4 regions of the Clostridium sp. D5 genome follow, and region 1 is predicted to be linked to each of the others. Evidence: riboswitches for the same ligand, from Rfam matches in the RefSeq annotation. Region 1 holds a riboswitch; each other region holds the start of a gene.
The links. Region 1 has a riboswitch for cobalamin ahead of nikB (nickel ABC transporter permease). Riboswitches for the same ligand answer to the same signal wherever they lie in the genome.

Region 1 (8,086 bases):
AGTAAGACCCCTTGAAGACGACGAGGTAGATAGGGCAGAGGTGGAAGTGTGGCAACACATGGAGCTGACTGTTACTAATAGGTCGAGGGCATAACCAAACAAGGTGATAGGATAATGGATGGATTTAATTCTTTGTATGCAGTTTTGAAGGTACACAAAAATAGTAATATTCCTCGATAGCTCAGTGGTAGAGCATTCGGCTGTTAACCGAAGGGTCGTTGGTTCAAGCCCAACTCGGGGAGCTTGTAGACCGTGAGCACTACTTACGGTCTACAAAACTTTATATATTAATTTTACGGCTCCTTGGTCAAGCGGTTAAGACATCGCCCTTTCACGGCGGTAACACGGGTTCGATTCCCGTAGGAGTCATTTTGTTTACGCCGATGTGGCTCAATTTATTTAGATTGACTACGTCAATCGCAGGCAGAGTGCTGATTACAAATTAGCTGCTCTGTGAAATGTAATACGCCGATGTGGCTCAATTGGCAGAGCAGCTGATTTGTAATCAGCAGGTTATCGGTTCGAGTCCGATCATCGGCTTTTGTTCCTTTTTTGGGACATAATAAACGTGGACCTTTAGCTCAGTTGGTTAGAGCAATCGGCTCATAACCGATCGGTCCTGGGTTCGAGTCCCCGAAGGTCCACTACTTTTAAAAATTAAATAAGGCCCAGTGGCTCAGTTGGTTAGAGCGCCGCCCTGTCACGGCGGAGGTCGAGAGTTCGAGTCTCTTCTGGGTCGTTGACATTAGTGGAAAAAAGAGTTATAATTTTCTCTGATGTACAATTAAATATTATGGGATCTTAGCTCAGCTGGGAGAGCATCTGCCTTACAAGCAGAGGGTCATAGGTTCGAGCCCTATAGGTCCCATATATTATGCCGCAGTGGCGGAACTGGCAGACGCCCGGGACTTAAAATCCCGTGGGTAGTGATACCCGTACCGGTTCGATTCCGGTCTGCGGCATTTTTAGAAAAGGTTAAAACATATTGTTTTGACCTTTTTTTAACCAATTTTTTAAAGACTCTGCAATAATGATTAGAGACAATAATGGTATTTGACACATACCGGACGAAGGTATATTATGATTTTGGAAGTTTAATGGAGCGGATTAACAGCATGTGTTAAGTATTTGATATTTTAAAGCATGCCGAATAATGGAAGGAGAGTTTTTGATGTTTGAATGTGCATTTATTTATGTGGCAGAGGCCGTTAGCCCTGAGAAGCAGAGGGCAGTTATCCCGTCAGACACCATCAACATGAATGTAATTGGTGTGAAAGACTATGACCAGGCAGAGATCGTAGCGAAGGAGATGGTAGAAAAAGGCTGTCAGGCCATTGAGTTATGCGCCGGCTTTGGTTATGAAGGTGTTGCCAGAGTAAAAAAGGCGGTGGGCCCGGGAATTGCTGTTGGAGCTGTTAATTTTGATTTCCATCCGGCCTTTGGATTTAAGAGCGGGGATGAAATGTTTCAATAGGCTGAAGTATGGACTTTATTGAAAAACGGGTATATGTGCGAAGCCCTTATTTGTAAAGCTATAGAATTTGTTTTTCACTTTATTAAAGATAAAAAATAGAATATTGAATGTAAATGCCGCCAGTCTCTTTATGTACCTGAGAGCTACTGGCGGTTTATTTTTATCTGCAATTTTATATCAGGAAGAGGGAAATGCGTCCAGAAACTCCATGTAAAGCTGATTGAGCTGGCTTAGCTTCTGCGCGGAAAAACTGTTCAGAACTTTTGCATATCGGACTTCAAGAGCCTTTTCTTCCTTGTGGTGCTGTTTACGTCCTTCGGAAGTAAGGGTAAGCAGCATACTGCGTCGGTCTCTGGGATTAGGCATCTGGCGGATATACCCCTTTTCGGTCAGCTGTGCCAGAATCCGGGTGACTGTTTGTTTCGGGATAAATATATATTCGCTTAAATCACTGGGCCGCAGTCCTTCGGGCTGATACATAAGCAGGTCCAGAATTAAATATTCGGTATCCTTATTATTGCCGAACTGCCGCTGTTCACGGTAGAACAGCTGGTTATGTGTTTTAAAGAGCTGGAAATCATAGTCAATGTTACCGTCTTCCTCTGTATCGGCAGGCTTTACACAATAAATTGAAAACAGGGGATGATTCGTCGAAGCTTTTGAGCTGCCGTGTGGGTTTAATTTTCCGCTGATATTCCTCGTACATTCACAGTGCACAAAGCCTAGATTGCGAAGTGTTGCGATGTCCCATTCCGGACGCTGCACATAGCTGATTGGAAGGAGAGAGGTATAGGCATCGCACTCAGCAAAGATTGCTTTTTCATCTGGTGTGGTTCCAAGATCTTTGAAACCATCTTTTCCGTAATTGGCATCACAGTTAAAGAAGCATCCGCCGGGTTTCAGTACCCGGAATATTTCCATGTAGACGCACCGGGGATCCAGTATAGTCCAGATTGTGCTGCGGCAGATTACCACATCAAAGGAACCGCTTGGAAAATCCAGCTGATGGGCATCCATCTGAAGAAACGTCACAGAAAAACCGGATTCAGCCGCAGCAGACCTGGCCCGTTTGAGCATGTGGCGGGAGATATCAACAGCAGTAACTTTATGGCCCAGAGAGGCACATACAATTGCCATAAAACCAGTGGCAGTACCGATATCCAAAATCTTCAGCGGTTTGTCAGAAACAGGCAGGATGGATTTCATTTCAGACTTCCAGAACTGAAATTCCCGGCCATGTAAATGTTTCTGTCTCATCTGGTCGTAGCTGGTAGCGCGGATATCCCAGTATACGGTTATGCGGTCTTTCAGATTTATATCCATTGGTAATACTCCTTTGATAACATAATTAATAAAACTTGTAATAGTATTAGATTAGCACAGCATACTGAGAAAAACAATCATAAGAAAAATGACAGGCTGTTGACAAGGGGAAAAGTGTATGATAGTATAATGTAGTACCGAATGGGACTAAATAGAAACTTAATATAGTGCAGATAGAATGCCTGCAAGAAAGAATTGCAGTATTGTCGGAAGATATACGTTTTTCCAACAATAGGGAAACAGGTGCAAATCCTGTGCAATGCCGTTGCTGTAAGAGTGGAGCATATTTCAATAAGCCACTGGGAAACCGGGAAGGCGAAAGTATGCGGAGAAGCTCAAGCCAGAATACCGGTTCTAACTGTTATTTTCATGCTGCGAGCCACAGCTAAGAAAATTCTTTTTGCGTTAAAAGCCGTTGTGCTTTTGCGCTTAATTAGTATGGGAAAACCTGAACATTGGAAAAGGATATGTCTGTGGACATGTCCTTTTTTTATTTCATTGGAAATTCCAAATTTGAATGCCAGTTCTGATCTTTTATCAGAAAACAGTCAGGGGAGGTAGTAAAATGCTTCGATATATCATAAAACGCATGGCGGCGCTGATCATTATACTGTTCGGCTTATCTGTACTGACCTTTTGCCTGACCAATGTCCTGCCATCTGATCCGGCACAGCAGATGATGGAAAGTATGGGGGCAGGAAGTGACCCTGAAGCAATCGGTAAGCTGAAAGCGGAATATGGCCTGGACCAGCCTCTGCCTGTTCAGTACCAAAACTGGCTGGCGGGCGTGCTGCACGGGGATTTTGGAAATTCGGTAAAGTATGGGCAGCCGGTCTCGGAAATCCTGGCAAGGAAGCTGCCGAATACGATTAAGCTGGCATGTTCCTCCTTCATACTTATGCTGATGATTGCATTGCCTCTTGGTATTCTCTCTGCGGTTTACCATAATAAAACCGCAGATTATATCATCCGTTTTCTGGCATTCATAGGGGAGGCGATGCCAAGCTTCTGGATTGCACTGATCCTGATCTATTTGTTTGCCGTAAAGCTGCAGGCCCTTCCTGTGGGAGGCTCTGAGAGTATAAAACAGATGATTATGCCTGATATTACGCTGGCGTTTGGCATGGCGGCATCTTATATCCGGCGTATCCGCACGGCCATGCTGGAAGAGATGCATGAGCCCTATATTATGGGAGAACTTTCCAGGGGGATTTCAAAGAGGCGCATTATTCTGCGCCATGTGCTGCCTAATTCGCTTTTGACTATTATTACACTTCTGGGCATGTCGTTTGGAGGACTGCTGGGCGGAACAATGATCGTAGAGACCATTTTCAGCTGGAACGGCATAGGCAGTGCGGCAGTAAATGCTATCACGAACAGGGACTATCAGCTGATACAGGGATATGTTATGTGGATGGGGGTGATTTATGTATGTGTGAATCTGGCAGTGGATATATTTTACCGTTATCTGGATCCCCGGATACGGCTGGGAGGAGCGGCAAAGTGAGAAGAAAGACGAAACGGCAGAAAAGCCGTTATACCAGTTTTTTTATATGTCTTGGACTTGCCGCACTTTTCACCTTTTTTTCTGTCTATGCGGGGCGGTTTGCACCTTACGATCCTCTTGAAACAGACTATGCAAATATGCTTACTGCTCCCTCTGCGGATCATTTGTTCGGAACAGACCAGCTGGGCCGGGATCTGTTCTCGCGAATCTTGTACGGTGGGCAGACCTCTTTGCTGATTGCATATATGGTGACGGCTATTATATCTGTGGTTGGAATACTGCTGGGTATTATCAGCGGTCTTGCAGGCGGCGCGGCCGATAGTATTATTATGCGTCTGGTAGACGTTCTAATGGCATTTCCCGGCAATATCTTCGTGCTGGCTATGATAGCAGTAATGGGAACCGGCATTCAGAATCTGATTATTGCGATGTGCTTTACCGGATGGACAAAGTATACACGGGCCAGCCGGTCGCTGGTACTGTCGATTAAGAATGAAGATTATATTCTTCAGGCCAGACTGGGGGGCGCTTCCACATTCCGGATCATCCGGAAATACATTGTGCCAAATGTGATTCCCACTCTCCTGGTGCTGATCGCGCAGGACATTGGGGGAAAACTCCTGGCAATTGCCGGGCTTTCACTGCTGGGACTTGGATCCAGACCTCCGACACCAGAATGGGGCTTTATGCTTAGTGAAGGGCGCAATTATATGTCTGCGGCTCCATGGCTGCTGTTCTTTCCGGGACTGATCATTTTGATCAATGTTATTATCTTTAACTTACTGGGGGACAGCCTGAGGGATATAATGGATCCCCATTATAAATAACAGGAATAGTACGGGTATCAAATTCAGCAGCAATTCTGCTCTGCAAAGTATTGATGTGCAGCGTGTGCGGATTTGCGGAAGGGATGGCTGCGGAAGTTAAAATTACACATACAAAAAAGCAAAGGAGAAAAGTTATGAAAAACAGAGTAATTGCAGCATTGCTTTGCATGGTTCTATCAGTAGGTCTTGTAGCCTGCGGATCAGGCAAAGAAGATGGAAAAACGGGAGAAACAACAAAAACGGAAAAAGAAGAAACTACAGGAGAGGACTCACATATCAATATGGCTCTCTTTACTTATATCGAGGGCCTGGATCCGGCAGAGGGCTGGGGCGGCTGGAATTTAACCAGATGTGGTGTCGGCGAAACCCTGATTACGGTAAATGAGGATATGGAATTTGTGGGCCAGCTGTCTGATAAGTGGGAGCAGGTGGATGATGTGACTTATCGCGTACATATCCGTCAGGGCGTAAAGTTCAGCAATGGGACAGAGCTGACACCCGAGATTGTGAAAGCGTCTCTTGAACGTTCAATCAAACAGAACTCCAGAGGCGGCGCCCTGAAACTGGCATCGATTGAGGTGGACGGCGAGAACCTGGTCTTTACGACAGAGGAACCATTCAGTGCATTTATTGCAAATCTAACGGAGCCGATGTACTGTATTATTGATACTACGGCAGATCTGGAGCAGGCTGCATCAAACCCGGTCTGCACCGGCCCTTACATGGTGACGGAATATGTATCCGAAGAAAAAATAGAACTGGCTGTTAATGAAAATTACTGGGGAGATGCACCTGTTATTAAAACCATGACAGCATTGAATATTGGTTCCGATACCAAAGTGGAAGCGATTCTGGCCGGAGATATTGACTTGGCACAGGGAGCAGGCAATACAACATTAGGCCAGCTTGCAGACGCAGATAACATAGAGCTGGCAACCGTAACCGGAACGAGAGAAAGCGACATTGTATTTAATTGCGCGGAAGGCAGCCCACTATCCGATGTAAAATTGCGCCAGGCATTATCATATGCAACGGATCGTGAGGTCGTGGCACAGGTTGCAGGAAATGGGTATGCACAGCCTCTGGGCACGGCATTTCCTGAAACGGTAGGCTATGATTCTGATAAAGTAACCGGCCAGTCCTATGACCCGGATAAAGCAGCAGACTTATTGAAAGAGTCCGGATATGAAGACACAGACGGCAATGGGTTCGTAGAGAAAGACGGCGAGGAGCTTGTGCTTACTATTTCTCTGTCAAGTTCCTCGTCAGCAGCAGTATCGGAAGCATTGCAGGATCTGTGGCAGACAGCAGGCGTTCATACAGAGATCGAGATGCTGGAGAATGTAAAGGACAAGCGGGACAGCGGCGATTTTGATGTTATTTTTGATGGATGGCAGACTGTAAATGCAGGAGACGGGCAGTACTATCTGGCATCGCGCTGGCAGACAGGAGGAACTGATAACTATGGAAAATATTCCAGCGAAGAATTTGATGCGGTTATGAAGACGCTGGATGAAGCATTTGAACAGGATGCCCGTGTGGATGCATTTGTGGAGGCGCAGCAGATTCTGGCAAATGACTGCCCTGCACTGTGGCTGTATGCAAATGATAATATAACGCTTATAAATACAGATAAAATAAGCAATGTAACGATGCATCCTATTGATTACTATCTGGTGACACCGGATTGGCAGACTGGGAAATAACAGAGAAGGAAATCAGAAATGGATATTTTGCGGATTGAAAACTGCAGCATCGGCTATGAAACGGGAGGCTATGCGGCAGAGCACGTTTCAATGAATGTAAAACAGGGAGACATTGTCAGCATCGTTGGAGAGAGCGGAAGCGGAAAAACGACGCTGATCCGTGCTGTTATGGGTCTGCTGCCGCCCGGAGGCAGAATCCTGGAAGGAAAAATCTGGTTTCAGGATAAAGAGCTGACGGCTCTGACGGAGGCCGAGCTGCAGGCGATCCGCGGAAAATTAATTGCAATGATTTTTCAGGATCCCGGACTTTCACTGGATCAGGTGAGTCGGATAGAATCCCAGTACAGGGAATCTATCCGTGCCCATAATAAAAGGCTTCCGGGAAAGGTTTGCCGGGATCTGGCGGTGAAGATGTTAAAAGCCATGCATCTGACGGATGTGGACCGGGTACTTCACTCTTATCCGATCGAACTGAGCGGGGGGATGAAGCAGCGTGTCGGCATCGCCATGGGAATGACGGCACAGCCGCTGTTACTGCTGGCAGATGAACCCACCAGCGCATTGGATGTGACCATTCAGGCGCAGGTAGTCAGAGAGATGAAAGAACTGAGGGAAAGGTATGGGACCACGATTATCCTGGTTACTCATAATATGGGTGTGGCCTCTTATCTGTCTGATAAGATTGGCGTAATGAACCGGGGGAATCTTGTGGAATTCGGTACCCGGGATGAGGTGATTTTTCATCCAAAGGAAGCTTATACGAAAAGTCTTTTAGATGCAGTTCCTAAGCTGGGAGGTAAGCGATATGCAAGATAAGGAATCGTTTGTAGAAATTCTCCATTTGAATAAGAGATTTCATACGGGGAAAAAAGTGCTGGCAGCGGTTTCTGATGTAACTTTATCTCTGGACAGAGGAGAATGCCTTGGAATTGTGGGAGAGAGCGGATGCGGAAAAAGTACGCTGATCAGGATGATGATCGGTGCGCTCAGGCCCACCTCCGGCGAGGTGCGTATAGAAGGTATTGATTATTGGACCTTAAAGAAAAGAGAGCAGAGGGCATTTGGCAGGAAAATCCAGATGGTATTTCAGGAACCGATTAGTTCATTCAGCCCCAGAATGAAGATCGGAACTTATTTGATGGAGCCGCGGATCAATTACGACCGCCTGTCCAAAAAGGACGCTGCTAAAGAGGCAGAAGCGCTGTTAAATATGGTAGGTCTGCCGGCAGACTTTATGAGCCGTTACCCC
Region 2 (8,086 bases), on a different contig from region 1:
TCGAGATTCTTCAGAGCATCGGATACCACATATCATTGGAGGAAATCCAGAGGATGGCGGGATCCTGCATTTACAAGCAGCATATCCTGGACTATCTGGTGAAGACGGGGCAGAGTGAAGCACTGTTCGGTGAAGTTTATCAACATATCTTTAAAAACCAGGGGCCCTGTGATTTTGACATTGAATATCCTGCGGCGGAGGACGTTGTTCAGGCAATTAAGGCGGATAAAGGGTATGCGATACTGGCTCATCCGGGGCAGCAGGGGAACTATCAGATGATACACCGGCTGGCGGAGGCGGGGCTGGATGGGATCGAGTGGAACCACCCTTCCCACGGAAAGTCAGACAGAAACAGAGTCGAGGAGTACTGCCGCAGCTATCGGCTGTTTATGACCGGCGGCAGCGACTTCCACGGCAGGTATGAAAACGGGAAGACGGTACTGGGCGCATATCCGGCTCATGACAGCAGCGAAATACTTTTTCTTCCTTAAAATGTAAAATTATTTAACATATCCGGGGAAAAATTTTACAGAATTCCAACGAACAGATGATAAATATTCAATAATCGGCCGATATAATTGCCTTGTGAAATGAAGATAATAAAAGAAATCTGGAGGTAATTATGAAAAAGATTATAGTAATGGGAATGATCGCTTTAATGACACTGAGTACACTGACAGGATGCGTGACAAAGGCGAATGCAGAGGAAGGCAGCAGCACTTCGGCAGAAGCAGATGAGAATGTAATTAATGTATATACTGCTCTGGAGGACGAGCAGGTGACAGATTATCTGGAAGAATTTAAGGAGCAGAATCCGGATGTTACGGTAAACGTAACAAGAGAATCCACAGGTATCATCACATCAAAACTGCTTGCAGAGAAAGATAATCCGGTTGCAGATGTGGTATGGGGGCTGTCAGCTACCAGTCTGCTTGTACTGGCGCAGGACGATATGCTGGAACCTTACGCACCGGAAGGCGTGGACAGAATTCTCCCGGAATTCAAGGATGATGCGGATGTACCTTCATGGGTGGGAATCGACGCATGGGAAACCGCATTTATTGTAAATAAGGAAGTCCTGAAGTCAAAGGGGATTGACACCGTGCCGACATCTTATGAAGATCTGCTGGATCCGAAGTATAAGGGACTGATTGCCATGTCCAATCCGGCATCATCCGGTACAGGACTTCTGACAGTCAATGGAATTCTCAGCCTCTACGGTGATGAAAAAGGATGGGACTATCTGGATAAGCTCCATGAAAATGTAGCGGTTTATATGCACTCCGGTTCTCAGCCGGCAAAGGCAACAGCAGCAGGAGAATATGGCATCGGCGTTTCCTTTGGATACCGCTGCATTCAGTCTGCCGAAGAGGCAGGAAGCGAGATCTGCGAGGCAGTGTTCCCGTCAGAAGGTTCAGGATGGGATATGGAGGCAAATGCCCTGATCAAAAAGGACAATCAAAAAGAGATATCTAAAAAGTTCCTGGACTGGGCGATTTCTGACAATATAATGGAAAAATATGCAACCAATTATCCGATCGTTGCAACGGGCGCCAGCGATAATATTCCGGAAGGTTACTCAGAGAACCCGCTGGATCAGCTGATCCCGGATATGGACTTTAACAAAGCGGCGAAGGACAGAGAATCCATCCTGGAAAGCTGGACAGAGCGCTATGATTCCAAGAGTGCTCCGAAAGAGTAATAGAGGTACATACTATGAGCGTAAGTTTAAAAATAAGCGGTGTTTCTAAGGTTTTTGAGAAAAACGTGGCATTAAATAATGTGAATTTACAGATCCGGGCAGGCGAATTTGTCTGCCTGCTCGGCCCTTCCGGGTGCGGTAAGTCCACATTACTGCGGTTGATTGCGGGTCTTGACCGGCCCAGTGACGGCAGAATATACATTAACGACAGAGATGTAACCAATCTTCCGCCGGCCAGAAGAAACTTTGGAATTATGTTCCAGTCCTATGCACTGTTTCCGAATCTCTCAGCATTTGAGAATGTAGCGTACGGGCTGCGCAATAAAAAAATAAAAAACAAAGATATCGAAGAACGTGTGGGCCGCCTGTTCGAGATGATTAAACTGACGAATGCAAAGGACCGCCTGCCGTCCCAGATGTCGGGCGGGGAGCAGCAGCGTGTTGCACTGGCAAGGGCGCTGGCGACAGAGCCGGACTTTTTGCTGCTGGATGAGCCGCTGTCTGCGCTGGACGCGAAGGTCAGGATATCTCTGCGCAAGGAGATCTGCAGTATCCAGAAGGAACTGGGCCTTACGACGATCATGGTAACCCATGACCAGGATGAAGCCCTGACCATGGCGGACAGAATCATTGTCATGAACAAGGCCGTTGTCATGCAGGAGGGAACACCGGAAGAAATCTACGAACATCCGGAAAATCCTTTTGTGGCCGACTTCATCGGCTCCATTAATTTTATAGACCGTGAAAAGAGCAGGGTATACAACCTGGGTAATTATGAACGGGTTGCCATACGCCCGGAGAAGATAGAAATAGAAAGAACTGCGGACAAGGAAAGCCTGCGCGGAAAGATTGCAGACATTGAATTCAGAGGATTTTACAACCGGGTATCCGTACAGGTGAGCCATGTGGTATACGGCGACATGGTACTGTATGTGGATGTGCCCTTCCAGGCAGCAAAAGAAAAGAAATTCAGAGTGGGCGAGATCGTGTATGTGAATATGCCGAAAGAGGAACTGCTGGGATTTGAATCCGCATAGAGTGCGTCAGCTTATTCATGCACCTGACTGCGCCGCCCTTTTCATCCGGAGGATGAGAGGAGAGGCCGGGCAGGTGCAGTGAATGATGCGGCTCATACCGGGGGGGCAGCAGTTCCGGTAAAACATTTGAAGGAGAAAATAACATAACATGAATCGTATAAAACAATTAATAAGGAGAGGAGAGAAGGAAGACGTTGTAAGAGGGATCGCGATTTACCTGGTCATGATTTTTCTGGTGCTCTTCCTGGTTCTTCCCCTGTGCACCCTGTTCCTGAAGGCATTTCAGGACAAAAGCGGTGAATTCGCAGGCCTGGCTCAGTTTGCAAAATATTTTCAGAGCAAATCCATGGTCTATTCCATATCCCACACCTTTTTCATTGCAGCCGTATCTACGCTCATATCAGTGACACTGGCCTTTTTCTTTTCTTATTCTCTGTCAAGAAAAAATGTGCCGTGGAAAGGTTTTTTCAGATATATCGGAATGATTCCGATCTTTGCACCCACCATGCTTCTGGGTATTGCATTGATCTACCTGTTCGGAAATAAAGGAATCTTTACGGCCCTCGGATTGCAGGTACCTTTATACGGGAAGGTGGGAATTATTATCGCAGAAAGCATCTACTGTTTTCCGGTTGCGACGACGATCCTGATGGTGGCATTTTCCGCCGCAGACAACCGTCTGTATGAGGCGGCCGAGACCATGGGAACTTCCGCAATCCGGAAAATGTTTACGATCACCATACCGAACGTCAAGTATGGCCTCATCAGCGCCATATTTGTAGCATTTACATACAGCTTTACCGACTTTGGCGCTCCCTCGGTTGTGGGCGGCAACTACAACGTGCTGGCAACAGACGTTTATAAGCAGGTAGTCGGGCAGCAGAACTTTAACATGGGAGCAGTCGTGGGAATTATCCTGCTGTTTCCTGCCATACTGTCCTTTGCAGTGGACCGGATCATAAACAAGAAGCAGAATGCGGCGATCAGTGCGAAATCCATACCATACCAGATCAAACCACACAGGCCCAGCGATATGGCAGCAACCATATTCTGTCTCGTGATCACGCTGGCCATGCTGCTGTTTTTTGCAGTCGCCCTGTTTGCATCCCTGATCAAATTCTGGCCCTACAACCTGACATTTACCCTGTCCAACTACGACCTGAGCAAGATATCCTCAGGAAATGGAATCACCGCTTTCAAAAATTCCATACTCATAGCACTCATATCGGCGTTTCTGGGAACATTCGTCACATTCCTGGGAGCATACCTGATTGAGAAAAACCAGAAATTCAAGGTCAGCAGAAGAATCACATATCTGCTCTCCATTACCCCCCTGGCGATACCAGGGACCGTAGTAGGCTTAAGCTTTATCATGTTCTTCAACGCGCCAACCTTCAAAATCCCATTTATAGAAGGCTACGTATTACAGAACCCGTTCCACATCATATACGGAACCATCTGGATCATCGTACTGGCAAACATGATACACTTCTACTCCGTCCCCTTTTCCACCGCCACAACCGCCCTGAAAAGGCTGGATAAAGAATTTGAAACCGTATCCGAGTCCCTCGCAGTCCCCTTCTACAAAACCCTGCGCCGGGTAACTCTCCCCTTATGTACACCGGCAATCTGCGAAATGTGGGTATACTTTTTCGTAAACTCACTGGTAACCGTATCCGCGGTCGTATTCCTGTTCACCCCGACCGCCCCCATAGCTTCCGTGGCCATAGTCAGCCTCGAAGGCTCCGGCCAGACCGCCCCCGCAGTAGCCATGTGCATGCTCCTCCTCTTCATCAATTTGGTTGTAAGAGGTATCTACGAGGCAAGACAGCATAAAAAACAAAAGTCAAGTGTTTCGTCCTGATGTTCCAGGCAAAGCACGGTCAGAATGCCTTTCCCGCAGCATGTGTGCATGCACCGGGGCGGGCATTTTGCTGTTTTTCTGCATTAGGGAGCGGTATGGATATATGATACTATCATACGGTTACGAAAAATATAAGAACAATTTGTAATTATTTTATCTAAAATAATTCTATTATTGACAATTTTGTTTTACTAATGTATGTTTGTTTAGTAAAACTGAATCATAATATTCATTAAATGCTCGAAAGAGGTAAAAGGGAATCAGGTGAAAAGCCTGAACGGTCCGGCCACTGTATCCAGGGAGTGAAAGCTGTAATATGCCATTGCAGAATCAATATTTTTGTGAGAAGGCACAGCATGAGCGATAATCTGGAAGTCAGGAAACCTGTTTAATGAAAGAGAGAGGAAACTTCCGGTTAAAAGCTGCCTGTCTGAATATTTGGAGTTGTTATTTGTGATCATTAAGACAACTTTATTTGTGTGTATCTAAAGTATATACATATTCTGGACATTTGCTTAAAACGGGCAGATGTCTTTTATTTTGCATTGTTTCAGCAGAATCGAAAGAATGAAGTTTAATTTTTATGAGGATAGTTTTAAAAAATTACTTAAAAAAGGAGCAAAAGTATGAAATTGAGAAACAAACTGATCAGTATGATGATGGTGCTGGCATTAGGGCTGAGTATTACTGCCTGTGGGAAAAATGCTTCAGACGCTGCAGCATTAACTGAAGAAAAAGCAAAACCGGCACAGGAAGAGAAATCCGGGTCAGAGGGGAAATTTCCTTTTACATTAACAACACAGGATGATATAGAGGTGACATTCACGCATGTGCCGGAAAGAGTAATTGCAGCGAATGCAAATGCTGGTGATCAATTGATGGCAATGGGGCTGGGGGACAAAATTATCGGAAGAGCATATACAAATTCTGTAATTAACCCCGAGTGGAATGATGAATATTTGAAGATACCGGAACTTTCAGAGACAGCGCCGTCATTAGAGGCAATCCTGGCCCAGGAGCCGGATTTTATTTACGGGCGTTCCAGTGCTTTTTCTGAAAAAAATAATACGGAGCATGAAACGTTAAGCGGTTATGATATCATGTCACTTGCTTCTATTGAAGGTTATACGATCGGGGCAGACGTAGATGTTGTATATGAAGATTTTTATAACCTGGGACGTATTTTTGATCTTGAAGAGAAAGCAGACGAAATTGTAGAGGAAATGAAGGCTCAGATTGAGGCCGCAGAAAAAGCAGTAAAAGATCAGGAAACTGTAAAAGTATTTGTTTATGATATGGCTCAGGATGGAGGGGCCTATACCTGTGGAAATAATTTTACTGCAAAACTGATTGAACACGCGGGAGGGAAAAATATTTTCTCCGATATGGATAAGACATGGGCGAATGTAAGCTGGGAAGAAGTTGTAGAGCGTGCACCTGAAGTCATTGTTATAAACAATTACGGTGATACTTCTTTAGAGCAGAAAATATCCGAACTGAAAGAAAATCCGGCGTTGGCAACCGTGCCGGCAATAGTAAATGACAGAATAATATCGGTAAATCTTTGTGAGGTATTCGCAAGTTCAATGACCGGAGATACTATAGAAAAATTTGCAAAAGCTTTCCATCCGGACTGCTTTGAATGAAAGTGATGTACAGGTATGAAGAATATTTGCATGACTATAAAGAACCACAGCGTTAGATGTTCAATTATTCTTTGTATACTGCTGATAATTTCTATTGTTTTGGCCGTCGGAACAGGGCCGGTTACCATAGACTTTATTTCCGTCTGGAAAATCGTGCTGCATAACATATCCGAATACGTCGGGCTGGAACATCTGATTTCTATAGAAGATATTAAAAGCAGTACACAGAATATAGTCTGGTTTTTAAGGGTTCCAAGAGTGCTCCTGGGAGGCCTTGTGGGAGCGGGACTTACGCTTTCTGGAATCTGTATGCAGGCATTCACAAAAAATCCGCTTGCAGAACCTTATGTCCTGGGAATCTCATCCGGGGCATCTCTGGGAGCCGTGCTGGCAATGCTTGCCGGAGTCTGGCTCCCATGGGGCGGAAGGCTGACTGTATCTGCAGGGGCTTTTGCCGGAGCCCTGGTATCGATGCTCTTTGTCTATACCCTGGCAAGAACAGGAAATACAGTGACGCCAATTCGTTTAATTCTGGTTGGAGTTGCAGTTTCCTCCCTGTTCAGTGCTTTGACGAATTATATTGTGTATACAGCCCCGAATGATGCGGCAGTTAGAGAGGCAACATTTTGGATGCTGGGAGGGTTGGGAAGCGCGGAATGGGAAGACTTACTTTTATTGGGAATATTCATTATACCGGCATTTTTGTGTATGATGTATCTGTCTAAGGCTTTAAATGCATTACTGATGGGAGAGCATTCGGCAATTACACTTGGCGTAAACGTAAATGTTGTAAGAAGAATTCTTATTATAGTTTCCACTCTGCTCACAGCTTCTGCAGTTGCAGTAAGCGGCTGCATTGGTTTCATCGGACTGGTAGTACCTCATATTGTTCGTTCCATTGTAGGAGCGGATCATAAAAAGCTGATACCGCTTTCCGTCCTTACGGGAGCTTTATTCATGATTTGGGTTGATGTAGGAGCCAGAATGCTGCATCCTCCGACAGAAATTCCCGTAGGAATACTGACCGCCTTCATCGGTGCTCCGTTATTTCTGTGGATGATAAAGGTGCGCCATTATGAGTTTAAATAAGGGGGATGAGTACGAAATGTTAGAAATCAGGGGACTTTCCTACCAGGTCCGGGACAGAGAGATCCTTTCCCAGATAGAGATGCACATAAAAAAGAAAGAATTCGTAGGTATTATCGGCCCCAATGGAAGTGGAAAGTCCACACTCCTGAAAAATATTTATAAAGTCCTAAAACCACAGCAGGGCGAAATCTTTCTCATGGGCGACAATCTAACTTCCATGAGCAACAGAGAAATGGCCCAAAAACTGTCAGTCCTGATACAGGAGCAGGAAGCAAGCTTTGACTTTACCGTAGAAGAAGTAGTAATGATGGGCCGCCACGCAAGAAAAAAAATGATGGAATCTGAAGACCAAAATGACAAAAAGCAAGTGGAAGAAATACTAAAAAAGATTGGACTTTACTCCATACGCAGCCAGAGCTTCCTCACCCTGTCCGGAGGAGAAAAACAAAGAGTATTAATTGCCCGCGCATTTGTCCAGGACACCCCATGCCTGATCCTGGATGAACCCACAAACCACCTGGACATTAAATACCAGTTAGAACTAATGAATCTTGTATCAGACCAAAACAAAACAGTCATAGCTGCAATCCACGATCTAAACATAGCAGCATTATACTGCAGCTACATTTACGTACTAAAAGACGGTCAAATAACAGCACACGGCCTGCCCCATGAAGTCCTGACAGAAGAAACCATTTTCCAAGTATACGGTGTTCACGCAAAACTATACACAGACGAAACCGGACAA
Region 3 (8,086 bases), on a different contig from region 1:
AAGTACAATCTGGTTTCCATGATGATCGTACTGATTGCATGCGGTGCCTTTTATCTCGCCTATGAGAAGCGGGAGGGGAGTATCCGTCGGATGGTGCTGCTGGCAGTGATGACAGCAATTTCCGTGGTGGGCCGATTTATTTTTGGTCCGATCCCTTTTTTTAAACCCGTGACGGCTATCGTGGTATTGACCGGAATCTATATGGGGCCTGAATCCGGATTTCTGGTAGGCTCACTATCGGCAGTTGTTTCCAATATCTTTTTCGGGCAGGGACCATGGACACCTTTTCAGATGTTTTCCTGGGGAATCATCGGGATGATCGCCGGATTCCCGGGGCTGCGGGCGCTCCTGCGTCACCGTATACCGCTGATTATATATGGTATATTCTCGGGGATCGCTTATTCAGGGCTTATGGATATCTGGACGGTGCTCAGCTTCGAGGGAGGCTGGAACTGGTACAGGTATCTGGGGGCGCTTGCGACTGCGGTGCCGGTGACAATTACGTACTGTGTGTCCAATGTAGTATTCCTGATGCTGACTATCAGGCCGATTGGAGATAAGATGAACCGGATTCAGGTGAAACATGGGATCTTTTAAGCGTATGTATTTTCATGGGGAGGCTTTGGGAAAGGGGGCGCCCGCTGAAAGTCTGCCGGGGAAGGTACGGCGGGACGCAGCAGGGCATTTTGGCGGCGGGCCATTTGCTAACACCCTCTAATATCAAAATCGGACTCTTATATGGAACCACCGGCATTCACCGTGGAATTCTGATGAATTCCGCGGCTCAGGCCGGCTTGTGATCTGCTTCGGAAGCAGATCACATCCATATAAGAGTCCGATTTTGATATAAGAGGGTGTAAGCGCATTCTTACGCTGCCAAAATGCCCTGCTGCGTCCCGCCGTACCTTCCCCGGCAGACTTTCAGCGGGCTGGGCTTTTCTGGGCGGCAGGTGAAAATTCAACGGGGAGTCACGGACGGGGGAGGCGGATGGGGCTGGCGGCGCGGGATGTGCAGCGGGGGCTTGTGAGTATAAAAAAATATTGTTATTAAAGGAGTGCTATTCGACTTCCAGGGTCAGGTATTTGCCGCGGGGAATTGGTGCGGAGAATTTTATGCCCAGGGAGGTTTTGAAGAGGGGGCCTCCTGTTACGAAGGTGTGGTATTCTCCGTTTTCGCCGCAGACGTCTATGTTGTCTTTTTCCATTGAGGCTATGAGGGCGGGAGTCAGAGGCTGGCCCAGGTAGTCGGGGGACATTCTTTCGGTGTCTACTACGGTTATGTGGGTGGTGAAGCCTGCCTCTAGGAATTCCAGGACGGCTTGTCTGCGGCTTTTCTGCCAGAGTGGGAAGGATGGCTGAAGGCCGGCGTTTTGGCAGCGGGTGCTGCACCAGGCCAGGTGTTCTTCCAGGTCGATGTCGCCGAAGACGCAGACTTCTGCTCCGGCTGATTTTTGAGACAGGAGTTCTTTTTCGAAGTTTTTTTCGTAATCCTCACCGCTTGTTTTGATCAGGGTGATGGGGAGGTTCATGGATGTCTCGAGTTTTTGGATGACTTGGGAGCTGATTCCGTGGAACCAGCTTCGCTCCCGGTCCGTGTTGTAGGTCATGATCAGGGCCATGGGAATCATGCCGGACTGTATTGCTTTGTAGATGGAGAGGGTGCTGTCTTTTCCGCTGCTGTAGGATGCAACGAATTTTTTACCTTTTAGTTCATTCATTTGTTTTCCTCCGGATAAATAATGAGTGGAAGCAGCTGCGGCCGCATTAGGATGGCTTTACTCTCGCAGTGCATGATGTCATAAATTGTTTTCATATCTTTTCCAGTATTTCTTTTAAAAGCGAAATTATCTCATACATTCTTCTCAATATTTGAGAAGCTATTACTATTATAACAACTAATAAAATAACAAACTCCAATCCCATTACTGACCTCCTCCTATTCCAATACTAAATGGTTTTCTGATTCTTAAGAGCATAAAAAATAAACCTCTGCTCTATGCCTTCAGACGCTTTCTAATGATTCAATACTTGTATCCTGACTAAAGTTCAGACCTAATTGCTGCCCTTCCCGGATCAACCAGTGGTTGTGTAGCTTTCGTAACTCATTACAGTAGGGATAAAACTGTACTGGAATCTCACCAGACTTCCTAAAGTGTAAAATTGCACTTCTATCGTATTGAACCATTGTAATCTTTATTAAGAATCAATAGTATTAAGTGAATCTGATAGAAGTATTTTATATCAAATGCTTATAATTATCAATGCATTTCAAAGATTTATCTGAATATTACATTAATTTTTAAATTTATCTGATTAGTCATGATCGCTTTCAGCAATATTTTATCGGGGTTATATTTTTGTCAGCGTAAGCCGTGCACAAATGCATGGGGCGAGACCAGTGGCTGCCGATTAAACATAGAAGAGAAATCGGGGCACTATTGACACGGGGAAGAAGAAACAATTATAATGAACTAAGAAATCTTAGGAGAGGCGAGACGATCCCTCTCTTTTTTTAAAAGCAGACGCTTGTTTTCTGTAAAGCAGTGGAAAGAAGGTGTACGGATGTACGGGGGCGGGAATCTGAGAAAACACATGGGGAAAGTACTGCTGTCTGTACTTTGTGTACTGGTGCTGTCCGGATGCGCAGGCAGTGCCGGGCAGTCAAAAGAGAAGGAAGAATATGTAATTGGTGTCGTCACAAAGTCCAAAAGCAGTGAATACTGGATGTCTGTTTATTCTGGAATGGAGAAGGCTGCAAAAGATTACGGCGTCACAGTGATTACACTGTCACCGGATTCGGAGACGGACGACAGTCTGCAGAAGAAGATGATTGATGACCTGATCGCGAAGGGCGTGGACGCGCTGGCGGTTTCTCCGATTCAGTCCTTTGGTGCGGACGCGTATCTGGCAGCAGCGAAGGAAAACGGAATCCCGGTTTATTCCTATGACACCAGGATTATGAGCCAGGATATTCCCTATATTGGAATTGATAATGAAAAGGCGGGAAGGGGACTGGCCGAATATATGGCCAAGGCGCTTGGCGGCAATGGAAAAGTTGGGATTATTTCGGGGAATCTGGAACAATCGGGGCATGCCAGCAGGGTAAAGGGGTTCTCGGATTATATAGAAGAGAATACAAACATGGAAGTCGCGTTTGTAGAGAGCGGATACAGCAACCTTCAGATGTCTGAAAAAGAGATCACCCGTCTTATGGAGGAGCACCCGGATGTGAAGGGGATCTTTGCCACCAGTGCGGTGACAGCGCTGGGAATTATGAAGTATATGGAACAGCATCCGGTTGTGCTTGTGACAGTGGATGCGCAGCAGGATGCGCTGGAGGCCGTGGCAGAAGGCGGAATCCAGGCTTTGGCGGCGCAGTCAGGGTACGAGATTGGGTATGAGACAATTCAATATATCATAGAGAAGAGGGACGGCGAGGACCTTCCTCTGGATAAGATTCTGAATGTGGAAATCATAACAAAGGATAATGTGGAGGAATATCAGATTCAAAATTAGGCGGAATCTAAAAATAAGACCCAAAAAGAAAGGCTGCTTCTGAAAAAGAGTGGTCTTTTTTTAGATTTTGGGCGAATTGCTAAAAAAAAGCACCTTTAACCAAAGTTAAGCCAGATGGGAAGAGGCGTGAGAAGAGGTATAATGAGATGAGAGAGATATTGTACTGCCGGTATTCCATACTGTATAATGGAAGAAAAAGGCGGGAGGGATAAAGAATGTTCCGTAGTATCAGAAGCAAAGTGCTGGTGGCGACAATCTGTATCACCCTGGTCACCGCACTGGCGATTACCATTGTATTTTACGAGAAATCCTCTGCTATGATCGAAGAAAATTACGGGGAAAATCTATATGCACGTATCCGGCAGATGGGGGACAGCTTTGACGAACTTCTGAAGGGCGTTTATCTTCTGACCGCAGAGGCATCCTGTGATGAGGAACTGCTGGATATGGCAGAAGACTACCTGAGTTCTGGAAATGCGGATCAGCTGGAAGCAATTGCCGGCCAGCTTCGCGTCTATTCCAGAAGATACAGTGATATAGGTTCTGTATACCTTGTGCTTCCCGGGGATGGCTGTATTATCACATCCGAGGATTACCCGGTCTATGAGAAGGGCATTCCGGATGAAAAAATAAAACAGATAGCCGCATCTTCTGAGACCGCCCTGGAGCCGGTTATGCTGCAGGATCCGCTGAGAAGAACTGCCTCTGTCCTGTCATTTGCCTCGGCAATGAAGAATCAGGAGGGCGATACTTTAGCCTATATCATGACGAACATTGAAGAGAGAGTGCTGTATTACAAATATCTGGACGGTCTGAATGAGGGGACGGATTCCAGCGCTGTGATTCTGGATACAAGGGGCAGGATTGTTGCTGCCAGGAATAAGGAACTGACGGGCGCCGAATATGGGGATGGCAGCGTACGTTTGTCGGATGGCGTGCAGGATGATAAAGGGGGATCCAGCCTGAAGATTTCCTATAAATCTTCTTTTGCCGGTTATCTTTTCTTTATGGAGGTGGAGAAGCGCACGATATTGGGAGATATGAGGCAGATCCGATATTTTCTGGCGCTGATTCTGCTGATCTGCTGTGCAATATCGGCTGTAATTGCCTATTTTATTACCGGAGCCATGTACCGGCCGCTGAGCAGGCTGACACGGACGATGGGACAGATCAGCGACGGCAATCTGGACCAGTGCGTGGAAATCACCACGGGGGATGAGATAGGCCTGCTCTCCAAAGATTTCAACAACATGCTGGAACACATACAGGCGCTGATTGAACAGCTGGTCAAGGAAGAGATGCTGAAAAAGGACGCGGAGCTGGAGGCCCTGCAGTACCAGATTACACCGCATTTTATGTACAACACACTGAACTCGATTAAATATGCGGCCCTGCTGAAAGGGGAACAGGAGATTGGCGGACTGATCGAGGACTTCATTGAGCTTCTGCAGGCCAGTATCAATAAGAAGGGGAATTTTGTGACGGTGGCAGAGGAAATTCATTTTCTGGAGAATTATGTCAGCCTGCAGAGGATAAGATACGAGGAGCGTTTTGAAGTAGAGTATCGGGTGCCGGATGAGGCGGCCGGGTGTTATCTGCCGAGGCTTTTGCTGCAGCCGCTGGTGGAAAATGCCATACTTCACGGTGTCGATATGAAACGGGGCGGCAGCTGTATCGTTGTGGGCGCGGAGGTGGAAGGCCGGACGCTGCATCTGTCTGTCAGGGACAACGGGCGCGGTATGTCAGAAAAGCAGATCGAAGTACTGTTAACAGTGCCTAAGAATAAGACGAGCGGGCTCTCCGGAATCGGAGTAGCAAACGTGAAGGAACGTCTGGAACTGTATTACGGCAGAGAGGGAAGGCTGCTCTATACGAGCGGTGAACAGGGGACAACAGCCCACATATATCTGCCGGCATATAAGGAGAGGAATCAATACGAACTGTAGAGGAGCGTTAGGATGTATAAGACAGTGATTGTGGACGACGATTTTTTGGTCAGAAGTTATCTGAAACAGTTAGGCGCATGGCAGAAGGCAGGCTACCAGATCACCGCTGACTGCAGAGACGGGGAAGAAGCACTGGATGTGATAGAACGGGAGCGGCCGGACGTGGTGATTACCGATATTTCCATGCCGCTGATGGACGGGATTGAACTGATACGGCGTGTGAGGAAGATGAGCCAGAGTATCTATCTCATTGTGCTCAGCTGCCACGATGATTTTGAATATGTGAAGGAAGCAATGAAGCTGGGGGCGGACGAATACGTCCTGAAAAATTCTCTCAACGAAGAAAGCCTTTATGAGATGCTGAAAAATGTGGAAGGGCAGCTTATGAACAGGCTGAGTGAAAATGAAAAAGAGGATGATACAAAGCGTCTGATCGAAATGGGTCGGCATTCCCTGAAATATCATTTTTTTAACGGTCTGCTGTCCGGCTCTTTTACCGCACAGGAACGGGAGGAAAAACAAAAGGAAGCCGGGATTCAGGGCAGGTTCGTTAATAGTGCGGTAGTCAATATGGTGATACCGGACTGGAATGCATTAAAAAGCGGGTCCACATCCCTTGAGATGGAGCAGTACAGCCAGCGGTTTCTGCAGCGGCTTCTGGACAGGCTGGAGGACCTTTTAGGTGAGGAGCGCAGGTATGTGGAGGCGGTCTATCTGGGAGAAGGGGTATTCTGCTGTTTTCTGGATCTCTCTGAAATGCGCAGAGACAGTCTGATGAAGCAGCGGCTTACCAGCGTGGCTACGGCATGCTATACATGCAGTAAACAGGAGTCTTACATATTTGCTATCGGAGTGAGCGGGATATGCTTTGGCGCAGACGGGCTCAGGCAGGCTTACCAGCAGGCCAGAGAAGTCGTCCGCCTGTATTTTTATGAGGACGGCGGGATTCTGTATTACGAAAACCAGCCATCCGTGGGACGGGAACTGCCGCAGTCTGCACAACGTTTTACGGAGGAGGTACAGACCTGTATAAAATGCCAGAATATTGAAAAGATCGAGGAGGCTCTCGGGGAGATTCTGGAGGACTTTAAACAGCTGCACACGGACAGCAGAACCGTACTGCACTGGCTGAAGGAGACGGAGCAGAAAGCGGGATGTGAACGGAGTCAGGAAGAATACGGCGCCATTGTAAAAATAGAACGGCTTGAGGAAGTGTTCCGTGAGGACTGCAAAAAGATATTTCAGCAGAGGAAAAGGGCGGTGCCGGAGGGAACGGGCCCGGTTATCTGCACTGTTGTTGATTATCTTCACGCACATTTCAGAGAACAGACGGGACTTACAGAGGCGGCGGACGCTGCGGGGGTTAATTCGGCCTACCTGAGCTACCTTTTTAAACAGGAGATGGGGATCGGGTTCTCTAATTATCTACTGGATCTGCGCATGGAGTGTGCGAAGGGGATGCTGAAGGAGACAAATGAGAAGATCAAAGAAGTGGCCGCACGTTCCGGTTTCAATGATTATCATTATTTTTCCAAGGCATTTAAGAAACAAAATGGATGCAGTCCGGCCGAGTACCGGAAGCAGGTGACAGCGACCTAAAAATATGACCTAAAAATAAAACCCAAAATCGGGAAGTAATTATTAGATAGTGATGGAAACTTATTACATTACAACAAATCTAAAATTATTCCCGATTTTTTTATTTGCTCCAAATGATATCCTTATATCAGAAAGAAAACAGAGGAAGCTTACAGAGCGGACCGCATATGAAAGGAGAACAATTATGTTTGACAAGAGTAAAGTAAAACTGGGAATCGCACCGATCGCATGGACGAATGATGACCTTCCGGACCTGGGCAGGGAGAATACCTTTGAACAGTGCGTAAGCGAAATGGCGCTTGCAGGATTCACAGGTTCCGAGGTGGGAAATAAATATCCAAAGGATCCGGAGGTATTAAAGAAGGCCCTGAATCTCAGAGGCGTGGAAATATGCAATCAGTGGTTTTCCTCCTTCCTGATTACAAAGCCGTTTGAAGAGGTGGAAACAGAGTTCCGTGCTCAGCTTGCATTTCTAAAGGCAATGGGAGCAAAAGTAATCGGAGCATCGGAGCAGAGCCACAGCGTGCAGGGAATGCAGGACACACCGATCTTTGGGCACAAATACGTGATGGATGATGTGGAATGGGATACATTCTGCCAGGGGATGAACCGGCTCGGGAAAATTGCAAAAGAGGAATACGGCATCAGCCTGACATTCCATCATCATATGGGGACCGTAGTCCAGAATCCGGATGAGGTGGAGCGGATGATGGCAGGCACAGATCCGGAGTACGTAAGCCTTCTGTTTGATACCGGACATTTTGCATACTGCGGTGCGGATCCCCTTGAGATGGTGAAAAAATATGTGGACAGAATTAAGCACGTGCACTTAAAAGATATCCGCCCGGAGGTGGTTGCCAGAGTCCGCGAAGAGAATCTGAGTTTCCTGGAAGGTGTGCGCCAGGGGGCATTTACCGTACCCGGGGATGGCTGCATCGACTTTGATCCAATCTTTAAAGTACTCGAAGACAACGGCTACGAAGGCTATATGCTGGTAGAGGCAGAACAGGATCCGGCAAAGGCTA
Region 4 (8,086 bases), on a different contig from region 1:
CCTCCCTCTGCTGATAAAATAAACCGCTTCCCTCTCCCGGTGCATCTGCACCGGCCTTGTCCTTTAACAGATACACTATTCCAGTGGGACTGTCTGTGGTGAAATATACATACACATATCCATCCTGCTGTTCATAAGCTGTTGTCAGGGTGCCAGGTCCTTTTGCTCCATATTCGGTCTCCATCTGATAGGCCAGTGTCAAACTTCCGGTCGCTTCATCCATCTGTACAACATTCAGATAATACGGTCCCTGAACGACACCATACTTATCTTTTGATGCACTGCCCACGTAGATCCGATTATGATAGACAAGGGGCGTTCCAAATACTGCGCCTCCCAGCTTCAGGGATACACTGCTTTCTGTATCCAGCATTCCATTTTCAGCCAGGGCATAGCTATATAGATAACCATTCTCTGTAGCAAAATAAATTCGTCCGCTTTCATAACTGATTGCTGTTGAAGCTGCCCCGGCCTCTAATGGCAGAGAAATCTTCTGGACCATCTCCCCTGTTTTTTTATCCAGACAGTACAGCGTGGTGGAGTGGCTGCAGGCAAACAGATATTTTTCACTGGTATAAACACCGGTTCTATAATATCCCCTACTGTCATACTGTTTCCACACTGCCAGTTTCTCTTCATTGGTACTGTCCGGTTTCTCATCATTTATAGAGATACACACCAGATTGCCATTTGCAAATGCGGCATATATATAGCCGGAATCGTATCGAAGCGCTGATGCTGTATTTCCGCCCACACTATCTTTATAGATCCACATAGACTTCAGCGTCCTCGCATTAAACGCCTGCAGCTTTCCATCGCTGAGTGGGACAAAGATCATCCCCGCTGCATATAGAGGCTTTGTAAAAGAGCTGTTTCCCCATGCTGCCATCTTTACGCTTTTCGCAATCTCACCGGTATCCTTATCCAAATACATGAGTATGTTGCCGTTAAAGCAGCAGATATAGTTCTCTACAAGAATCCCGTCACTGACACTCTTGCCATAATCAGCATTCTCACCATACTGCTTTTGCCATGAAACCTCCGCCTCCAATCGGGCAGCCGGTGCCATGGCATCCACTATGTTCTGATTGCTTTCAGTTTTCCAGTATCCGCCCCACTGCGCATCCAGTTCCTCAAGCCCGCTGCCGGAAGATTTCTGCAGGGTGAAAGTCCTCTCTTCATCTTCTATTAGTTTGATTGCACCTCTCTGGGTCTGATATCCCTCTGCGGAAACAGTATATGTATACTCGTCCCCACTGATCAGTTCATAACCTCCGTCTTTTTGGGTCAGTCTCACATGTCCGGCATCATATATGGCAAATACCGCATCCTTCGGTTCCAGATTCACCTTCAGGCGGCAGACCGGATCCACATACACGGAAAGTTTGTATTCATAAGGCGATGACTGGAATCCGTCTCCGGCACTCAAAACTGCCGTTGTATCCTGGCCCTGCAGCGGTAAAATGTAACTGCCATTCTCTGCCGGCTCTCCATTCACCATCAGGCTTGTACTGGTTTCTTCTGCCGGCGACAGGTCGATCCTGATCTGTCCGGTAGTAGAAGGCACATGCACGGCATATTCATAAACGGTCTTTTTAAAAACCGGGGTATATGGAATCTCTTCCCCCTTATCATCCGTAAGACTAAAACCTCCCAGATAGGTACCTCTTACTATATGAACCTGATAAATTTCCGTCCAGTCTTCTGCCGTCACTTCCAGTACAAGCTCTTTTGGTTCTGTGTCATAGGCATTGATAATCCGCCCGGTAGTATTATTGGTCAAAGACGTGGATTCATCCACCGGCATGTCAACCGCAGTTTCCTGCCCGGTATTCAAATCCACGAATCTGGCTGTAATCGTTCCCATTACATCATCTCTAAGCTGAGGCCTGGCATATAGCACATTGGTATTCTCCGGAATTCTGAGCGTATACTCATTGCTGCCCGGAACTCCCTCTGTGAGTTCATACCGGTTACTGCCCGAACTATTCTGCATAAAGATGATACTCTCAAGCAACGGCTCCCGCACGGTCACCAGGACAAGGCACTCGGCTGAAAAATCTCCCGCCGTTGCCGTTATGACAGCCGTGCCTCCGCCGCCTTCTGCTGCTGTTACAATTGCCTCATTTCCGTTTCCTTCCACTACTGCAACTTCCGAATCATCTGAACTCCATATGATTTCCGGCTGCTCAGTTGTATTTTCCGGAAGCAGACGTGCTGTCAGACTCTTCTGGTCTCCTGTCTTCATCACCAGGCCGCTTTTGTTAAGCTCAATCCCTTCAAGAGGAACGCTTGTTTCCCCGGGTTCTTCCACAGGAACGGGGGCTTCCACAGGAACGGCTTCCTCCGCTTTCGTGTTTAATGGCTGCCAGACAACGGCTGAAAAAGCAGTCAGTATAGCCAATATTCCCGCCATCCATCTTTTTTTCTGTTTTTTGTATTCTGCTATTCCAGCCTTCATCTTATCATCCCTCTAAATCATTTTAGTTATTTCCTGCTGTTACCTTATCTAAAAGCATGGATACATCTGCATTCGTTATCTTTCCATCTCCGTTAACGTCTCCTGTTCCCAGATCCACGTTTTCACTTGCTGTCACTTTATCCAGCAGCATAGATACATCCGCATTCGTTAATTTTCCATCGTTATTCATATCGCCGGTTATAATCGCAGATGCAATATCCAGAGTACGTACTGCAGATTCGTTACCTGATGCGTCTTTCAGAATCATATAAAGCTTCTGCGCGCTTCTTTGCAGGCCAGTCAGTTCAATCGTGTTCTTGCCTTCCACTGCATCTGCTTTTGTTCCCTCTGCCATAAGCTTCGCACTGTCCGGTGCTTCCGCGTCTGCTGCCTGAACCAGATAATACAGCTCTCCTGCTTTATTTGCTGTTAAATTAAGCTTTGCACTGCTATCTGTACGTTCTGAGATAGCTCCATCATCGGTTGTAATGATCGGAAGTGCATTTCCGGAATATACGGTAAAGTTATAATCCTTAGACTGTGTTCCGTCCTCCGAACTTACTGTCAGCTTCACCTTTCCTATGGTTGAGTTGTCCGCAAATCTCACATTGAAATACGTATTCCCCTTGTAGTTCGTACTGCCTTTAATTTCGTCACCTTCGTTTTTACCAGAAATACCGCTTATGGCAGTCATCGTCATCTTATCTTTTGAACTCATACGCGTGGGCCAGATATAGGCATTGTCCTTATCAGCCTCAATCCCTACCGTGTACTCAGTCGTCATTGCATCAAATGCAGGATCTAATGTGTAAACGACGGTGCTTGCCATTCCCTCATTCGGAGAACTGTCCACTCTGAGATCTTTTAAAACAGGTCCTGTTACAACATGGAACGTAAATGTTCTGACTGTAGTACCCTTTTTCAGCTGTACTTCTACCTCTGCCCTTCCGTCAACAAGCTTGATATCCTGCATTGCTCCGGGCACTCCATTTATCATAACTTCTGTACCTTCATTTGCAGTCAAATCCAGTTTGAAGCTCTCTGTTCCGGGATCCACCTGAATCGTGTGAGAATTGATACTACCGTCAAATGGTTTCCCACCGTCTATAATTCCGTTACCGCCATCTATATTTACCTCTTTCAGATAAACGTCTGAACGCTTTAATACGAACTGCCATGCGGAGTCATTCTTTAAATACAGATTGCCATCGCTGTCAGCAACTGCACTTGCGATACAATACTGTTCGTGAGTCGGCGTATAGAATAAACCGGATGCCGGATCTGCTTCCTTCAATCCTGCCTTGTCTTTAATCATATATAACTGACCATGAGCTGAATTGGCAAGGAAGTATACATATACATATCCGTCTTCTTTTTCATAACCTGTAACAATCAAACCAGAAGTCTGGCAGTAACCATCTGTCGGTACTGCATATGCCGGTGTCAATGCTCCTGTCGTAGGATCTATATCCACTACCAGGAGTGCATTTCCCTCTACACCAAACATCTTTCCTGCATTAATCCCTACGTACAGTCGGTTATTGTAAATAGCCGGGGTACTTGTGCTCTGACTTCCCAATTTCAAAGGTTCAATCAGATTTTCTTCATCAAGTTTTCCGTCCTTTGTCAGGTTGTAAGAATAGAGATTACCGTTTTGGCTGGAAACATAGACTCTTCCATTGTAGTAAGAAACATCACAACGAACCTGTCCGCCTAAATCTACCCGCTGCATAATCTCACCGGTTCGTTTATCAATACAATGTAATACTCCATTATTGGTACATAGAATAACATAGTTTTCATTTGTCCAGCATCCGTCCCAATAGAAGCTGCCAAGGTTTTCATCTCTCCAGGTTGCTGCCTTTCTTTCCGTTTGCTGAGATGGATCTTCATCAGTTACGGAAATACAAACGAAACCTGATTTCTTAGTTGTAAAGAATCCAACATAGATATATCCATCGTCATAACGAATCGCACTCTCACTCCGTCCGCCCGCAGGATCTTCATAAACCCAAAGGGATTCCAGTGTTTCTGCATTAAAGCACTGAATTGTTCCATTCCCCAGCGGTACAAAGAGCATTCCCTCAGCGTATGTAGGAGGCATCAAACCAAATGTGGTTGGTGTTACTGTCTCACTTGTCTTCAGGATCTCTCCTGTTTCCTTATCCAGAACATAAAGTTTGTTTCCGGAAAGTGTGTAAACTTTGTTGTCAACAATAATCGGTGTTGTTCCGCTGGTCGGCTTAACATATTCACCTGTCTGGCGTTCCCACTTCACTTCAATGGAATCTGAAGTTATGGGAGTCTTTGCATCAACAATTGACATATTGTCACGGCCGGAACGGAAGCCCGGATAATCTGCATCCAACTCCGGAAGCGTGATTTCTGCGGCCTTCTCCAGTTTAAATTCTTTTGTCTCGGACTGGCTGATATTCAGAATACCTGACTGGCCCACATATCCGAGTTTTGTAACTGCATAGCTGTAATCGTCACCTGGGAAAAGGCTATACTTGCCATTCTCCGGCCATAGACGCTTATTCTCCCCATCATAGATCGTAAACAATGCATCTTTAGGGTTCACCTGCACGGATAATTCAACTATCTGTACTCTATCGACAATGACGGTATAGGAAGTTTGCTCTGCTCCCCCTTTTTTCACTTTAATAACAGCCTTATTCTCACCATCAACCAAATTCATCTTATAGGTTGTGCCGGTCACTTCTGTTCCGTTAACCATTACCTTTGAATTACCAGTATCCGGATTCTTAAATGTAATGTTGACTGCATCCACATCACTCAGAACCTTCGTCCTATACTCTGTGGTTGATTTATTAAATGCAGGATCAAATTTCAGTGTATCTCCATTTTCATAATTCAATTGCAGGCCTGTCAGAATTGTGAGCTGTTTTATATGCACGGTATAAACTTCTGTTACCCCGCCTTTTGTAGCAGTAATGGTAATATCATTTGGTTCACCATCAGCTCTTATCGCACCTGCCATAGACTCATACTGATTTTTTGCCGTAGATTCAACTTTTACATCCTTGCCTGTGCTATCCGTATAAGTATAAACGACCTTCATGTCTTTATCTGTCGTGCCTTCATGCAGCTTGACTCTTAATTCAACGGCTGTGGATGTATCATATACCAGTGTTGCCTCTTTTGTTGTTACATCAAATTCAACATTTTGAGTCTGATATCCTTCAACACCTTTCAGAAGAAGCGGTGCTTCCTCAGACTCCAGTGTGAAGTTTTTGGTCTCTGACTCTGTCAGATTAACCGTCCCTGTCTGGGTTACAAATCCTTCTCTTTCAATCTTATAGTTGTAATCTTTTCCGGCTTCCAGACTGTAAACTCCATCCGTTCCCTGAACTGCCGCTCCCTCACCGTCTGTAATGGTTACAGTTGCATCTGCAGGGTTCGTTGTAACGGTCAGGTCAGCTTTTTTAATATCCTTGATGATATTAAGAGTATATGCTTTTCCGACAGTTCCTTGCTTTTCTGCTTTTGCGACAATTGTTGTTTTTTCTTCCGTTAACGGAACCTGGCATTTCGGGTAGGAAGCTCCTTCTTCTAATACAGCAGGCTTACCATTAACAGTGTATACATTATCATCAATATCGCCCCAGTACATAGCCATCAGGCTAACTTCAACTGATTCTGTCCCCCCCGGAACTGTAATCTCATACTCTGTTTTGTCCTCAGCAAAGCCGGTCAAATATGAAATATTTCCATCACTTACTTGGAGCTCCATAAGGGGCGTTAATCGAACCACGTGTACTGTATATGTTTCTACCTTGTCGCCTAATGTAACAGTGATTTGAACCTCTCCGCCTTTGATCTCTCCATACTCGAGCAATGTGTCTAACACCAGTACTTCACCACTGGTCATTGTTGTTGTCACGCTGTCCTTAAAAGTATTCTGGTACTGAGCCTCGATTGTGGCTCCTGCAGCTTCTTCCTTCAGAACTGCACATATGCCCAATTCGTACGCCTCTTCAATAACACCTACTGTGCATTCTTTTGTTTCAGGGTCAACCTCTGATATTAGTTTGACAGGATCGCCCACTTCGCTTGGATCAGAAAAGCTGATCCCAGACAACATATTCGTGTCCGCTGTCGTTCCTTCTGCCAGAACCGGCATTCCTCCTGCAAATACAGTAGTCACCATCACAACCACCGCTAATAACCAGGACAACCCCCTTCTTGTTTTTTGCTTTTGTTTCATTCTTTTTAATCCCTCCTGTTTCTCCTCTTAGGCCATAGGCCTGAATTGTTTTATAGAAACAGCCAGCATTCTGTTTCATGCATTGACCGTTAACTATCTTTAAGTAAATGCATTTTTCTGTTCATCCTTTCTCCGTATCTATACTGTCTGTTTCAATTCAATACGCTATAATTAAAAATAAAAGCTCTTCCATCATTCCGATAGAAGAGCTCATCTTTTTTACTATATTATATTTTTAGTATACAAAACGGACTATTTCTTCATCCCAGAAATACATCGTAACAATCATCACGGCAGGTCTTCTGACTTCGCTTCATCCTCCGAAACACCTTCTCAGCATATAAATGCCAATGGTATAATCGTTTCTTCGTCCACGTTACAGTAGAGGTGACTGTACCGGCCTCGCACCGGTTTCCCTATTATCATTCCCCAGCTGTCCAGGAAATGCACCGCAATATAAATATTAAATTAATTACTAACAACAACGTTCCGTTTAAACTATGTAGTTCATTATAAAGTATGGCCCAGCAAAAGTCCACTGTTTTTCACATAGTTTCCATACGGTTTTCACAAAATATTCACAACACTATGAATCATTTATGTCCTGTATCATTTTACCAGTTTTCTGATATAACTTAGGTAATTTTTATAGATAGATGCGTAAAAATTTCTGATATCACTCATCCGGCCATTTTTACCTTCTGCTTCTTTCGCCAGCTGCTTATCATCCTGCTGGAGATCAGAACGTCTTCCATTTGACTGCACTCAATTGTATATTCTGCATCCGGCATGTATGTGTTAAGCAACTCCAGCGTCTCATCTACGGGTATATTCCCGCGTCCCAATCCCAGGTGTGCATCCCTGTCCCCACAATTATCGTGGACATGCACATGTCCCGCATGCTTCCCAAATGCCTGAATCCACTCGCTCAAAGGCCTGGGCGAGTAGCAGTGCGCATGGCCGATGTCCAGGCACAGTTTAAAATCCGGGGACTCAACCTTCTGCTCCACTTCAATCATGGGCGGTATTTCCTGGTCATATACATTTTCCATAAGAATCTGGATACCGCTTTTACCTTCCATAAACTCATTCCAGAACTCGGCCACTCGATCTGCCCAGCCAGTCAGATAATAAACTCCCGGAAGAAAACCCGTATGGAAAATTATCTTTCTGGCCTCCAGTCTTTTGGCAGCCTCATAGGTCTGTGTAAAGCGGGATTTCGTCACCGCCCTTATCCTGGAATCATATGTCATTGGATTCAAATCCAGAAATGGACCATGCAGCGTCAGGCTTCCGGCGCCTATATATTTTAACCGTTCTCTGTAACCGGCGATTTTCTCATCCAGGCAGTCCAGGTTTTCAGAAATAGAGAATTCAATACTCTCAATCCCAACCCC

Region 2: another riboswitch for cobalamin. It lies ahead of HMPREF0240_RS04890 (ABC transporter substrate-binding protein); the one in region 1 lies ahead of nikB (nickel ABC transporter permease).
Region 3: another riboswitch for cobalamin. It lies ahead of HMPREF0240_RS04725 (diphthine--ammonia ligase); the one in region 1 lies ahead of nikB (nickel ABC transporter permease).
Region 4: another riboswitch for cobalamin. It lies ahead of HMPREF0240_RS04655 (cadherin-like beta sandwich domain-containing protein); the one in region 1 lies ahead of nikB (nickel ABC transporter permease).

The regions. Positions count from the first base shown of each region.
Region 1 covers NZ_GL870815.1:124-8,209, forward strand. Annotated here, with positions in the region: partial or broken rRNA gene HMPREF0240_RS15335 (23S ribosomal RNA) at 1-98, shown strand, start outside; tRNA gene HMPREF0240_RS15340 (tRNA-Asn) at 171-242, shown strand; tRNA gene HMPREF0240_RS15345 (tRNA-Glu) at 298-369, shown strand; tRNA gene HMPREF0240_RS15350 (tRNA-Thr) at 468-540, shown strand; tRNA gene HMPREF0240_RS15355 (tRNA-Ile) at 571-644, shown strand; tRNA gene HMPREF0240_RS15360 (tRNA-Asp) at 666-739, shown strand; tRNA gene HMPREF0240_RS15365 (tRNA-Val) at 796-868, shown strand; tRNA gene HMPREF0240_RS15370 (tRNA-Leu) at 877-962, shown strand; gene HMPREF0240_RS15375 (DUF6506 family protein) at 1,172-1,474, shown strand; gene HMPREF0240_RS15380 (methyltransferase domain-containing protein) at 1,652-2,797, opposite strand; cobalamin riboswitch at 2,979-3,169, shown strand; gene nikB (nickel ABC transporter permease) at 3,363-4,304, shown strand; gene nikC (nickel transporter permease) at 4,301-5,131, shown strand; gene HMPREF0240_RS15400 (ABC transporter substrate-binding protein) at 5,266-6,837, shown strand; gene HMPREF0240_RS15405 (ABC transporter ATP-binding protein) at 6,856-7,653, shown strand; gene HMPREF0240_RS15410 (ABC transporter ATP-binding protein) at 7,643-8,086, shown strand, end outside.
Region 2 covers NZ_GL870809.1:1,156,530-1,164,615, forward strand. Annotated here, with positions in the region: gene HMPREF0240_RS04870 (PHP domain-containing protein) at 1-491, shown strand, start outside; gene HMPREF0240_RS04875 (putative 2-aminoethylphosphonate ABC transporter substrate-binding protein) at 623-1,702, shown strand; gene HMPREF0240_RS04880 (ATP-binding cassette domain-containing protein) at 1,717-2,739, shown strand; gene HMPREF0240_RS04885 (putative 2-aminoethylphosphonate ABC transporter permease subunit) at 2,888-4,603, shown strand; cobalamin riboswitch at 4,821-5,010, shown strand; gene HMPREF0240_RS04890 (ABC transporter substrate-binding protein) at 5,230-6,249, shown strand; gene HMPREF0240_RS04895 (iron ABC transporter permease) at 6,265-7,338, shown strand; gene HMPREF0240_RS04900 (ABC transporter ATP-binding protein) at 7,325-8,086, shown strand, end outside.
Region 3 covers NZ_GL870809.1:1,118,865-1,126,950, forward strand. Annotated here, with positions in the region: gene HMPREF0240_RS04715 (ECF transporter S component) at 1-597, shown strand, start outside; gene HMPREF0240_RS04725 (diphthine--ammonia ligase) at 1,059-1,718, opposite strand; cobalamin riboswitch at 2,008-2,194, opposite strand; gene HMPREF0240_RS04730 (substrate-binding domain-containing protein) at 2,563-3,516, shown strand; gene HMPREF0240_RS04735 (sensor histidine kinase) at 3,732-5,462, shown strand; gene HMPREF0240_RS04740 (response regulator) at 5,475-7,061, shown strand; gene iolE (myo-inosose-2 dehydratase) at 7,246-8,086, shown strand, end outside.
Region 4 covers NZ_GL870809.1:1,090,941-1,099,026, reverse strand. Annotated here, with positions in the region: gene HMPREF0240_RS04660 (cadherin-like beta sandwich domain-containing protein) at 1-2,461, opposite strand, end outside; gene HMPREF0240_RS04655 (cadherin-like beta sandwich domain-containing protein) at 2,484-6,689, opposite strand; cobalamin riboswitch at 6,964-7,158, opposite strand; gene HMPREF0240_RS04650 (sugar phosphate isomerase/epimerase family protein) at 7,370-8,086, opposite strand, start outside.